DNA from 2 places in the Nonomuraea sp. NPDC050328 genome. Region 2 is predicted to be linked to the other one. Evidence: riboswitches for the same ligand, from Rfam matches in the RefSeq annotation. Region 2 holds a riboswitch; the other holds the start of a gene.
The links. A riboswitch is a leader RNA that binds a small molecule or an ion and turns the genes downstream of it on or off. The one in region 2 is predicted to bind cyclic di-AMP.
Positions count from the first base shown of each region.

Region 1 (5,202 bases), on a different contig from region 2:
AGCTCCGCCGACTTCTCCGCCTCGGCCCGGATGTCCAGGTAGATGGTCATGTACTGCTCGCCGGTGAGGATGCGCTGCACGGCGGCGAGCTCGGCGTCCTGTCCGGTGATCGGCGGCAGGGTCTGGTACCCGGCGCGCTTCATGGCCGCGATGGCGCCGCCCGCCATGCCGTCGTTGGCGCTCAGCACGCCGACGATCCGGTCCTTGCCCAGGGCGGTGATGGCCTGCTCCATCTGCTGCTGCGCCTTGTCGGGGCTCCAGTCGGGGGTGTCGAACTCCCGCCCGACCTTGACCTTGCCCTCCAGGACGCTCTTGGCGCCCTTCTTGTAGTCGGCCGAGCTGGGGTCGGTGGGGGAGCCGTGGATCATCACGATCTCGCCCTGGCCGGCCACGCCCTTGGCGGTCATCGCCTCCAGCAGCGCCTGGCCCTGCATCTCGCCGACGCGGACGTTGTTGAAGGAGACGTAGTAGGCGTAGTCGATGCCGGAGATCAGCCGGTCGTAGGCGATCACCGGGACCTTGCGCTGCTTGGCCTGGTTGACCAGGGGCGCGACCGCGCCGGCGTCCACGGCGTCCAGGACGATCACGTTCGCGCCCTGCGCCAGGGCGGCTTCGACCTGCTGTTGCTGCTTGGCGGCGTCCTGGTCGGCGTTGCCGTACAGGAGCTCGCAGTCGGGGCAGAGCTGCTTGACCTTGGCCTCGAACAGCGGGCGGTCGAAGGCTTCGTACCGGGTGGTCTTGGACTCCGGCAGGAACAGCGCGATCTTGCTGGTCTTGCCGGCCTCGCTGTTCTGGCCTGCCGTACCGGACCCGCAGGCGGTCAGCAGGGCGGCGGCTAAGCAGAGTGCTCCCAGGGCGGCTGTGCGGTGCATCGCCCCTCCTCTCCTATTTGGTAAGAAAGGTAATTTACTATCAACGCGTTGGCTAGACTTCCGCTGTGCTGGGGAATCCGCGGCTGCTCCGCGTGCTGAACGAGCGGCAGCTCCTCGATCGGCTGGCCGCCCACGGTCCCGCCGCCCGCGCGGACCTGGCGAAGGCGACCGGCCTGTCCAAACCGACCGTCTCCGCCGTGCTGGCCGGGCTGGAGGAGGACGGCCTCGTGCACCTGGTGGGCGAGGTCCTGGGCCGGCCCGGGCCGGTCAGCTCGCTCTACGACCTCAACGCCGCCGCCCGGCACGTGGCGGGCATCGACATCGGGCGCGACTGGATCCGGGTGGCCGTCGCCGACCTGCGGGCCGCCTTCGTCGGGCGGACCGACGCACGCAACACCGCCCGCACCTCCGCCGAGCTGGCCGCCTGCGTGGCCGAGCTGACCCGGCAGGCCGCCGCCGAGGCCGGGGTCGAGTGGTCCTCGATCGCCTGCGCGGTGGTCGGGGCGCCGGGCGTCTACGACCCCGCGGCCGGGCTGCTCTCCCTCGCCCCCAACCTGCCCGGTCCTGACCTGGGCGAACGGCTGGCCGCCGCGCTCGGCGTCGAGCTGGTCATCGAGAACGACATCAACCTCGCCGCGGTCGGCGAGATGGCGTACGGCGAGGGCCGCGGCAAGGCCAACTTCGCGCTGGTCTCGGTCGGCACCGGCGTCGGGATGGGCATCGTCATCAACGGCGAGCTCTACGTCGGCGCCCGCGGAGCGGCCGGCGAGGTGTCCTACCTGCCGGCCGCCGAGGCGCCCGAGGGCGACGAGACCCTGGAGCGCGGCGCCACCGAGACGGTCGCCGCCGCGCCCGGCGTGGTGCGCGCCGCCCAGGCCGCCGGGCTGCGGCTGGACAGCGCCCGCGAGGTCTTCGCCGCCGCGGCAGGGGGCGACCCGGTCGCGTTGTCGGTGGTCGACGGCGAGGGCCGGCGGATCGGCGGGCTGCTGGTCGCGGTGGCGGCCGTGCTCGACCCGGAGGTGATCGTGCTCACCGGCGGCGTCGGGCACAACCTCGACCTGCTCGGGCGCTCCATCCAGCGGCGGATCGCCGAGCTGGGGCCTCTGCGGCCCCAGGTGGTGGCCAGCGCGCTGGGCGACAGCGGGGTGCTGCTGGGCGCGGTCGCCCACGCCAAGGCCCGGGCCTGGGAGTTGATCTTCGAGCTCAGAGGCTCGCGGTAGGCATCGTCTCGGCGGGCTTGGCCTTCTGCTTCAGCAGGGCCGCCCAGAGCGCGACGCCCTTGGGGTCGGGCCGGACCGCGCCGACGAAGGCGCCGCGCCGCCAGCCGCTGAGCCGCTCCTCCTTGACCACGTCACCGGAGTGCGGGGCGTGCACCATGTACCCGGGGCGGCTGATCATGCCCACGTGCCCGAGGCCGGAGAAGAAGACCATGTCGCCCGGCTTGAGCTCCTTCCAGGAGATCTTCCTGCCGAAGGCGGAGTACTGCTGGGCCGCGGTGCGGGGCAGCTCGATGCCCGCGCTCTCGTAGGCGCGGAGCATGAGTCCGGAGCAGTCGTAGCCGCGGTCGGAGGTCCCGCCCCAGACGTACGGCACGCCCCGCTTGGACATGGCGTAGGTGAGGGCCTTCTTCCAGGCGGGCGGCTTGACGGCCCGGTCGCGCACCTCCTTGACCTGGGCGGCGTCCAGTGTGATGCTGGCGGCCTTCTCCGGCGTGCTGCCCGCGCCGGCCGAGGCGTGGGCCGGGGCCGGGGTGGCGGCGAGCGCCAGCGGGAGGGCGAGGGCGGCGAGAACGAGGCGAGACAGGGGAGGGTCCTTCCACGCGGCCGACCGGGTTAGCTGACGGGCTCGGGCCTGGAAGTCGGCCCTACACGAAGGGATTCGCCCCATGAAGAAAGGTGGGTCCCCGGCTCTGTCACGGACGTGACGGATTAGGCTCGTGGGACTCTAACGAAAGGGTCAAAAGGTCGCAAATCGGACAAAAAGCCGTGTCCGCCTTTTGAGATCGGTTGTTCGCAGGGCGAGACAGGGGGGTAGGGTACGTTCTCATGGAGTCGCGCAACATTCGTCTGGCCGTGATCCCCGGAGACGGGATCGGCACCGAAGTCGTCGCCGAAGGACTGAAGGTCCTCAACGCGACCGGTGTCAAGATCGAGACCACCCACTACGACCTGGGTGCCGCTCGCTACCACCGCACCGGCGAAGTGCTGCCCGACGCCACTCTCGACGAGCTGCGCGGCTACGACGCGATCCTGCTCGGCGCGGTCGGCGACCCCAGCGTGCCGCCGGGCGTCCTGGAGCGCGACCTGCTGCTCAAGCTCCGCTTCGAGCTCGACCACTACGTCAACCTCCGGCCCGTGAAGTTGTTCCCGGGCGTCGAGACGCCGCTGGCCGGCGTCACGCCGGAGGACATCGACATGGTGGTCGTCCGTGAGGGCACCGAGAGCCTCTACGCGGGCGCCGGCGGCGTGCTGCGCAAGGGCACCCCGCACGAGATCGCCACCCAGGAGTCGCTCAACACCGCCTTCGGCGTGGAGCGCGTGGTCCGCTACGCCTTCGCCAAGGCCGCCGAGCGGCCCCGCAAGAAGCTCACCCTGGTCCACAAGACCAACGTCCTCACCTTCGCCGGCGACCTGTGGGCCCGCACCGTCAAGCGGGTCGCCGCCGACTTCCCCGAGGTCACCACCGACTACCAGCACATCGACGCCGCCTCGATGTTCTTCGTCACCGACCCAGGCCGCTTCGACGTGATCGTCACCGACAACCTCTTCGGCGACATCATCACCGACATCGGCGCCGCCATCGCCGGTGGCATCGGCCTGGCCGCCAGCGGCAACGTCAACCCCGACCGCACCGCGCCGAGCATGTTCGAGCCCGTCCACGGCAGCGCGCCCGACATCGCCGGCCAGGGCAAGGCCGACCCGACCGCGACCATCCTCTCCATCGCCATGCTCCTCGAGCACCTCGGGCTGACCGCCGAGGCCGAGCGCGTCGAGCAGGCCGTCGCCGCCGACATCCTCGAGCGGAGCGGCGGCCGGGTGCGCGGCACCCAGGAGATCGGTGACGACATCACCGCACGAGTAGCCGGCGGCGCCTAGCCGTACCCGGCCGGGCGCCCTTCGCGCTCCGGCCTGCCTGCCCTACGAACGCCTGGTGGCCGCAGCCACCAGGCGTTTTTGGTATAGATGCCGCTACATCCCAGATACTGGACATAAGCCCGCCTCGCGAAAGAAGGACTCCGCCATGACGCTCAGCTTCGACGTGCAACTCTCCGACCGCGCGCGCACCGCGGCCGAGCGCGACCAGATACTCGCGGCGCCCGGCTTCGGTCAGCACTTCACCGACCACATGATCTCGATCGACTTCACCGAGGAGCTCGGCTGGCACAACGCGCGGCTCGAGCCGTACGGGCCGTTGACGCTCGACCCGGCGACCTCGGTCTTCCACTACGCGCAGGAGCTCTTCGAGGGGCTCAAGGCCTACCGCCAGAGCAACGGCTCCATCGTGGCCTTCCGCCCGTACGCCAACGCGGCGCGCTTCAACAAGTCCTGCGCCCGCATGGCCATGCCCGAGGTGCCCGAGGAGACCTTCGTCGAGGCGCTCGAACTGCTCGTCCAGACCGACCGCGACTGGGTGCCGACCACCGAGGGCCACTCGCTCTACCTGCGGCCCTTCATCATCGCCACCCAGGTCGGGCTGGGCGTGAACTACCCGTCCAAGCAGTACCGCTTCATGGTCATCGCCTCACCGGCCGCCTCCTACTTCGCCGGCGGCATCAAGCCGGTCTCGGTCTGGCTGTCCACCGAGTACACCCGCGCGGCGCCCGGCGGCACCGGCGCGGCCAAGTGCGGCGGCAACTACGCGGCGGCCTTCGTCGCCCAGCGCCAGGCCGTCGAGCAGGGCTGCGACCAGGTGGTGTGGCTCGACTCCAACGAGCACCGCTATGTCGAGGAGATGGGGGGCATGAACCTGTTCTTCGTCTTCGGGAACAAGCTGATGACCCCGTCGTTGACCGGCACGCTGCTGCCGGGCATCACCCGTGACTCCATCTTGAACCTCGCCGCCGAGCTGGGCCTGGAGGCCGAGGAAGGCCGGCTGTCGATCGAGGAGTGGCAGGCCGGGTGCGAGTCGGGCGAGCTGACCGAGGTCTTCGCCTGCGGCACCGCCGCCGTGGTCACCCCGGTCGGCACCGTCAAGGGCGCCGACCGGGCTTGGGTCGTGGGTGACGGGACCCCCGGCGAGGTGACCATGCGGGTGCGTGAGGAGCTGCTGGGCATCCAGTACGGCACGCGTCCCGACCACCACAGCTGGGTCCACAAGATCGCTTGAGCTC
Region 1 covers NZ_JBITIW010000006.1:260,470-265,671, forward strand. Annotated here, with positions in the region: gene ACIBG7_RS23835 (sugar ABC transporter substrate-binding protein) at 1-872, opposite strand, end outside; gene ACIBG7_RS23840 (ROK family protein) at 938-2,092, shown strand; gene ACIBG7_RS23845 (C40 family peptidase) at 2,076-2,534, opposite strand; cyclic di-AMP (ydaO/yuaA leader) riboswitch at 2,679-2,817, opposite strand; gene ACIBG7_RS23850 (3-isopropylmalate dehydrogenase) at 2,918-3,967, shown strand; gene ACIBG7_RS23855 (branched-chain amino acid aminotransferase) at 4,113-5,198, shown strand; gene ACIBG7_RS23860 (dihydrofolate reductase family protein) at 5,201-5,202, opposite strand, start outside.
Region 1: linked by a shared signal. The riboswitch ahead of ACIBG7_RS23845 (C40 family peptidase) and the one ahead of ACIBG7_RS25365 (hypothetical protein) in region 2 are both predicted to bind cyclic di-AMP.

Region 2 (5,202 bases):
GCACGCCAGCCCCTCCCCCGTGACCGGCGCGGGCAGCAAGATCCTCGCCGACGACCCGGACTCGACCGGGAGCCTGGGCATCGCGATCAGCGAGGCGGTCGAGGTGGCCGCGGGCGACCCGGACACCCGCTACGCGCTGGGCAGCGTGCTCAACCACGTGCTGATGCACCAGACGGTGATCGGCGAGGAGGCGCTCAAGCAACTGCCGGAGCGTCCCGACCTGGTGATCGGCTGCACCGGGGGCGGTTCCAACTTCGCCGGGCTGGCGTTCCCGTTCATGCGGGAGCATCCGGAGATCACCTTCCGCGCGGTCGAGCCGGAGGCCTGCCCGTCCTTCACCCGCGGCACCTACGCCTACGACTTCGGCGACACCGCGGGCTTCACCCCGCTGCTGAAGATGCACACGCTCGGCCACGGCTTCGTGCCCGACCCGATCCACGCCGGCGGGCTGCGCTACCACGGCATGGCGCCGCTGCTGTCGCACCTGTACGAGCTGGGCCGCTTCGAGGCGGTGACCAGGTCGCAGCGCGAGTGCTTCGAGGCCGGTGTGCGTTTCGCCAGGACCGAGGGCATCGTGCCGGCGCCGGAGCCCACGCACGCCCTGGCCGAGGCGATCGCCGAGGCGTTGCGCTGCAAGGAGACGGGCGAGGAGAAGGTCATCCTGACCGCGTTGTGCGGGCACGGGCACTTCGACATGTCCGCCTACGACCGCTATCTCTCCGGCGAGATGCGCGACTTCGTGCTGCCGCAGGAACGCATCGACGAGGCGCTCAGCGCCCTGCCGCAGGGCCGCTAGCGGAGCCGGGGGGACCCCGCCGGGGTCCCCACCGGTTCAGCGCGAGGCTGGGCGCTTGCCGTGGTTCGCCTTCTTCTTCTTGCGGGCTCTGCTCTTGCGCGCGCGCTTGGCCATCGGCGTCTCCCGACATGTCAGGCTATGTGGTGTAGGTCACACCGTCTCCCGGCACACCGACCAGGTCAAGCGCTCAGTTTCCAACACCGCCATGTCATAATTTGGTGGAATCTGTTGGAAGGAGGCGTCGTGCTCGCACAGCAGCGGCAGCAGACGATTCTGGAGCGGGTCCGGCGCCACGGCGCGGTCCGGGTGGCCGAGCTCGTGCGCGACCTGGGCGTCTCCGACATGACCGTCCGGCGCGACCTGGAGGTCCTGGCCGAGCGCGGCCTGCTGGAGAAGGTGCACGGCGGCGCGACCATCGGCGGTCCCGGCTCCACCGAGGAGCCCGGCTTCGCCGCCAAGACCACGCGCCAGCAGCCGGAGAAGGAGGCGATCGCGCGCGCCGCGGCCCGTCTCGTCCGGCCCGGCACCGCCGTCGCGCTCTCGGCCGGCACCACCAACTGGGCGCTGGCCCACCACCTGATCGAGGTCCCGGACCTCACGGTGATCACCAACTCGATCCAGGTGGCCGAGGTCTTCCACCGCAACCAGCGCGACGACCGCACGGTCGTGCTCACCGGCGGCGTCCGGACCCCCTCCGACGCCCTGGTCGGCCCGGTCGCCGTCGCCGCGCTGCGCACGCTGCACGTCGACACCCTCTTCCTGGGCGTGCACGGCATGAGCGTGCGCGCCGGATTCACCACCCCCAACCTGCTGGAGGCGGAGACCAACCGCGCGCTGGTGCAGTGCGCCGGGCGCCTGGTCGTCCCCGCCGACCACACCAAGTGGCAGACGGTGGGCATCAGCACCATCGCCGAACTGTCCCAGGCCGACGTCGTCATCAGCGACGCGCGCCTGGACGCCGAGGCGCGCCGGGACCTGGCCGAGCGCGCCGGAGAACTGATCATCGCGGAGGAAGCGTCGTGAAGCGCACCATCACTCACCTGGCCGACGGCAGGGAGCTGATCTACTACGACCGGCGCGACGACGCCGACCGGTCCGCGATCGACCGCCGCCGCCTCGATCCCCGCCCGCTCGCCTCCGAGCTGCGCTACGACCCGCTCACCGAGGAGTGGGTGGCCATCGCCGGCCACCGCCAGAGCCGCACCTTCCTGCCGCCCGCCGACGAGTGCCCGCTGTGCCCGTCGACCGCGGCACGCGCCTCCGAGATCCCGGCGAGCGAGTACGACGTGGTGGTCTTCGAGAACCGCTTCCCCTCCTTCTCCACCAACCTCGGCGACTACCCCCAGGTCGGCGGCCTGAGCGAGGTGCGACCCGGCGTGGGCCGCTGCGAGGTGGTCTGCTTCACCTCCGAGCACGACTCCAGCTTCTCCCAGCTCAGCGACGAGCAGGTCGAGCTGGTCATGGAGGCCTGGGCCGACCGCACCGCCGAGCTGTCCACGATCGAGGGCGTCGAGCAGGTCTTCTGCTTCGAGAACCGCGGCGAGGAGATCGGCATCACCCTCCCCCACCCGCACGGGCAGATCTACGGCTACCCGTACGTCACGCCGCGCACCCGGCTGCACCTGGCCGCCGCGGCCAAGCGGCCCACGCTCTTCGCCGACGTGCTGGCCGCCGAGCAGGCCGGGCCCCGGGTGGTCGCCGCCAACGAGTTGTGGACCGCCTTCGTGCCGGCCGCGGCGCGGTGGCCGTTCGAGGTGCACCTGTACCCGCATCGCCAGGTGCCGGACCTGCCGGCGCTCACGGCCGAGGAGCGGGCGGCGTTCGCGCCGCTCTACACCTCGGTGCTGCGGGCCTTCGACGGGCTGTTCGGGTTGCGCATGCCGTACATCGCGGGCTGGCACCAGGCGCCGGTACGGCAGGGCCGCGAACTGGCCTACCTGCACCTGGAGCTGTTCTCGGTCCGGCGGGCGCCCGGCAAGCTGAAGTACCTGGCCGGATCGGAGTCGGGGATGGGCGCGTTCGTCAACGACGTACCGCCGGAGGAGGCGGCCCGACTGCTTCGATCACAGGTAGATCACTAAGCGATCTCGGCTTGGAGTCGCGTTACCTTGGTTTTACCGTTAGTATCCCTCTCGCAACGGCTGTCACAGCCGTCGCACGCCTAATCCCGGGCGCGTCGCCCGGGAGCCGGGGACCCATCGCACCCTGGGGTGAATCCACTTCGGTGGTAGGGCATCTCCTGCCCGAACCCGTCAGCTAACCCGGCCGGCAGAAGGAGAGGAAGGTTCGTGGCGGCCAAGTCCGCGATGGTCACCGCGGGGATTCTCACCGCGGTCGCACTCACCTTCGGCACGTTCCCCGCCGTCGCCGCGCCCAAGCCCACCGAGCCGGAGCTCCGCGCCGAGCTGGTGAAGCTGAACAAGAAGGCCGACAAGCTCATCGAGGCCTACAACGCCAAGCGCGTCTCGCTGGGCAAGGCCCAGAGTGCGGAGAAGGCGGCCAAGGCCCGGCTGGCCCAGGCCGAGGCGCAGCTCGCCGAGGCCGAGAAGCTCATCACCCAGCTCGCCGAGATCCAGTACCAGAACAACGGCTCGCTGCCGCCCTTCATGCCGACCGACGCCGTCGGCGCCGCCGTCTTCGACGCGGTGACCGACCAGCAGCAGGCGGCCATCCAGGGCGTGCAGGCCACGCGGGACGCCAAGAAGCTCGCCGCCGACCAGGCCTCGACGCTGGCGGTCACGATCAAGAAGGAGAGCACCGAGCTCGCCGCCCAGCGCGACGAGGCGGAGAAGCTCATCTCCGACATCAAGAAGAAGCTCGTGGAGCTCGTCCCGTACGGCACGGGCCGCCGCTCCGACGGCTCCTTCGCGCCCGAGCTGCCCAGCGGGTCGGACAACATCACCCCGCGCACGCGGCTGATGCGGGCGGAGATCCAGAAGAACTTCAACCTGCAGTACACCGTCGGCTGCTACCGCGTGGACGACAGCGGCGAGCACCCGCTCGGCCGGGCCTGCGACTTCATGATGAGCAGCGGCGGCGCCATGCCCTCCAACGCCGGCAACGCGCTCGGCGACCAGGTCGCCGCGTGGGCGATCAAGAACATGGACAAGCTGGGCGTCAAGTACGTGATCTGGAAGCAGCGGATCAACCAGGGTTCGGGCTGGCGGGCCATGTCCGACCGTGGCAGCATCACCGCCAACCACTACGACCACGTGCACATCTCGATGCTCTGAGACGTGGTGCGCCCGGGCATCTGGCGCGGAGGCCCGGGCGCATCGCCCCCTGCAAACCGGTACAGCATTCCCCCCTGCAAACCGGTACAAATGGGGGACTATGCAACGTACTGAGCCTCCCCATGTCGCCCCCGAAGCCGAGACCCTGACCGGTTTCCTCGACTACCAGCGCGAGACCCTGGCCTGGAAGTGCTCCGGCCTGACCGACGAGCAACTCGCCACCCCCGCCGTCGAGCCCTCCTCCATGTCCCTCCTGGGCCTGCTGCGGCACCTGGCCGACGTGGAGCGCGGCTGGTTCCGGCGGGTGATCGCCGGCGAGGACGCCCGGGCCCGGCACTGGCGCGAGGACGACCGGGACGCCGCCTTCCACGAGGCCGCCTCCGACACCTACGAGGCGGCCTTCGCCGCCTGGCAGGAGGAGATCGCCCGGTCCAGGAAGATCCTCGCCGAGCGCGCCCTCGACGACGTGGTCGCCCACGACGGCGACCGGTTCACCGTGCGCTGGATCGTGGTGCACATGATCGAGGAGTACGCCCGCCACAACGGCCACGCCGACCTGCTGCGCGAGCGGATCGACGGGGCCACCGGCGAGTAGCCTCAGCCCGCCAGGCGGACCGGGTTGACCAGGTCGGCGTAGACCAGCAGACCGGCCATGAACATCATCAGGAACGCCAGGGCGTAGGTCAGCGGCAGGACCTTGGCCACGTCGACGTGGGCGGGCTCGGGCCGGCGCGTGATCCTCGCGAAGCCGCGCTTGAGCCCCTCCCACAGGCCGCCCGCGATGTGGCCGCCGTCCAGCGGGAGCAGCGGGATCAGGTTGAACATGCCGACCGCCAGGTTGAACATGGCGATCAGGTTGACGTAGAAGAGCAGCTTGTTCTCGATCGGGGTGTCGAGGGTGGCGATCTCGCCGCCGATGCGGCCGATGCCGACCACGCCGATCGGCCCGTTGGGGTCGCGCTCCTCGCCGGAGAAGGCCGCGTGCCAGACGCCGACCATGCGGTTGGGCAGGTTGACCAGCGACTCGCCGACGCGGGCGATCATGCCGCCCATCTCGCTGACGGTGTAGCCGATGCTCTGCCGCTCGACGACCGCCTGCGGCTTGACGCCCAGGTAGCCGACGACCTCGGTCTTCTTGGCGTCGTCGAGCTTGGGCATCTCCTGGGCGATCAG
Region 2 covers NZ_JBITIW010000007.1:14,985-20,186, forward strand. Annotated here, with positions in the region: gene ACIBG7_RS25345 (TrpB-like pyridoxal phosphate-dependent enzyme) at 1-796, shown strand, start outside; gene ACIBG7_RS25350 (50S ribosomal protein bL37) at 833-910, opposite strand; gene ACIBG7_RS25355 (DeoR/GlpR family DNA-binding transcription regulator) at 1,040-1,819, shown strand; gene galT (galactose-1-phosphate uridylyltransferase) at 1,816-2,877, shown strand; cyclic di-AMP (ydaO/yuaA leader) riboswitch at 2,945-3,081, shown strand; gene ACIBG7_RS25365 (hypothetical protein) at 3,085-4,029, shown strand; gene ACIBG7_RS25370 (DinB family protein) at 4,130-4,624, shown strand; gene ACIBG7_RS25375 (site-2 protease family protein) at 4,627-5,202, opposite strand, start outside.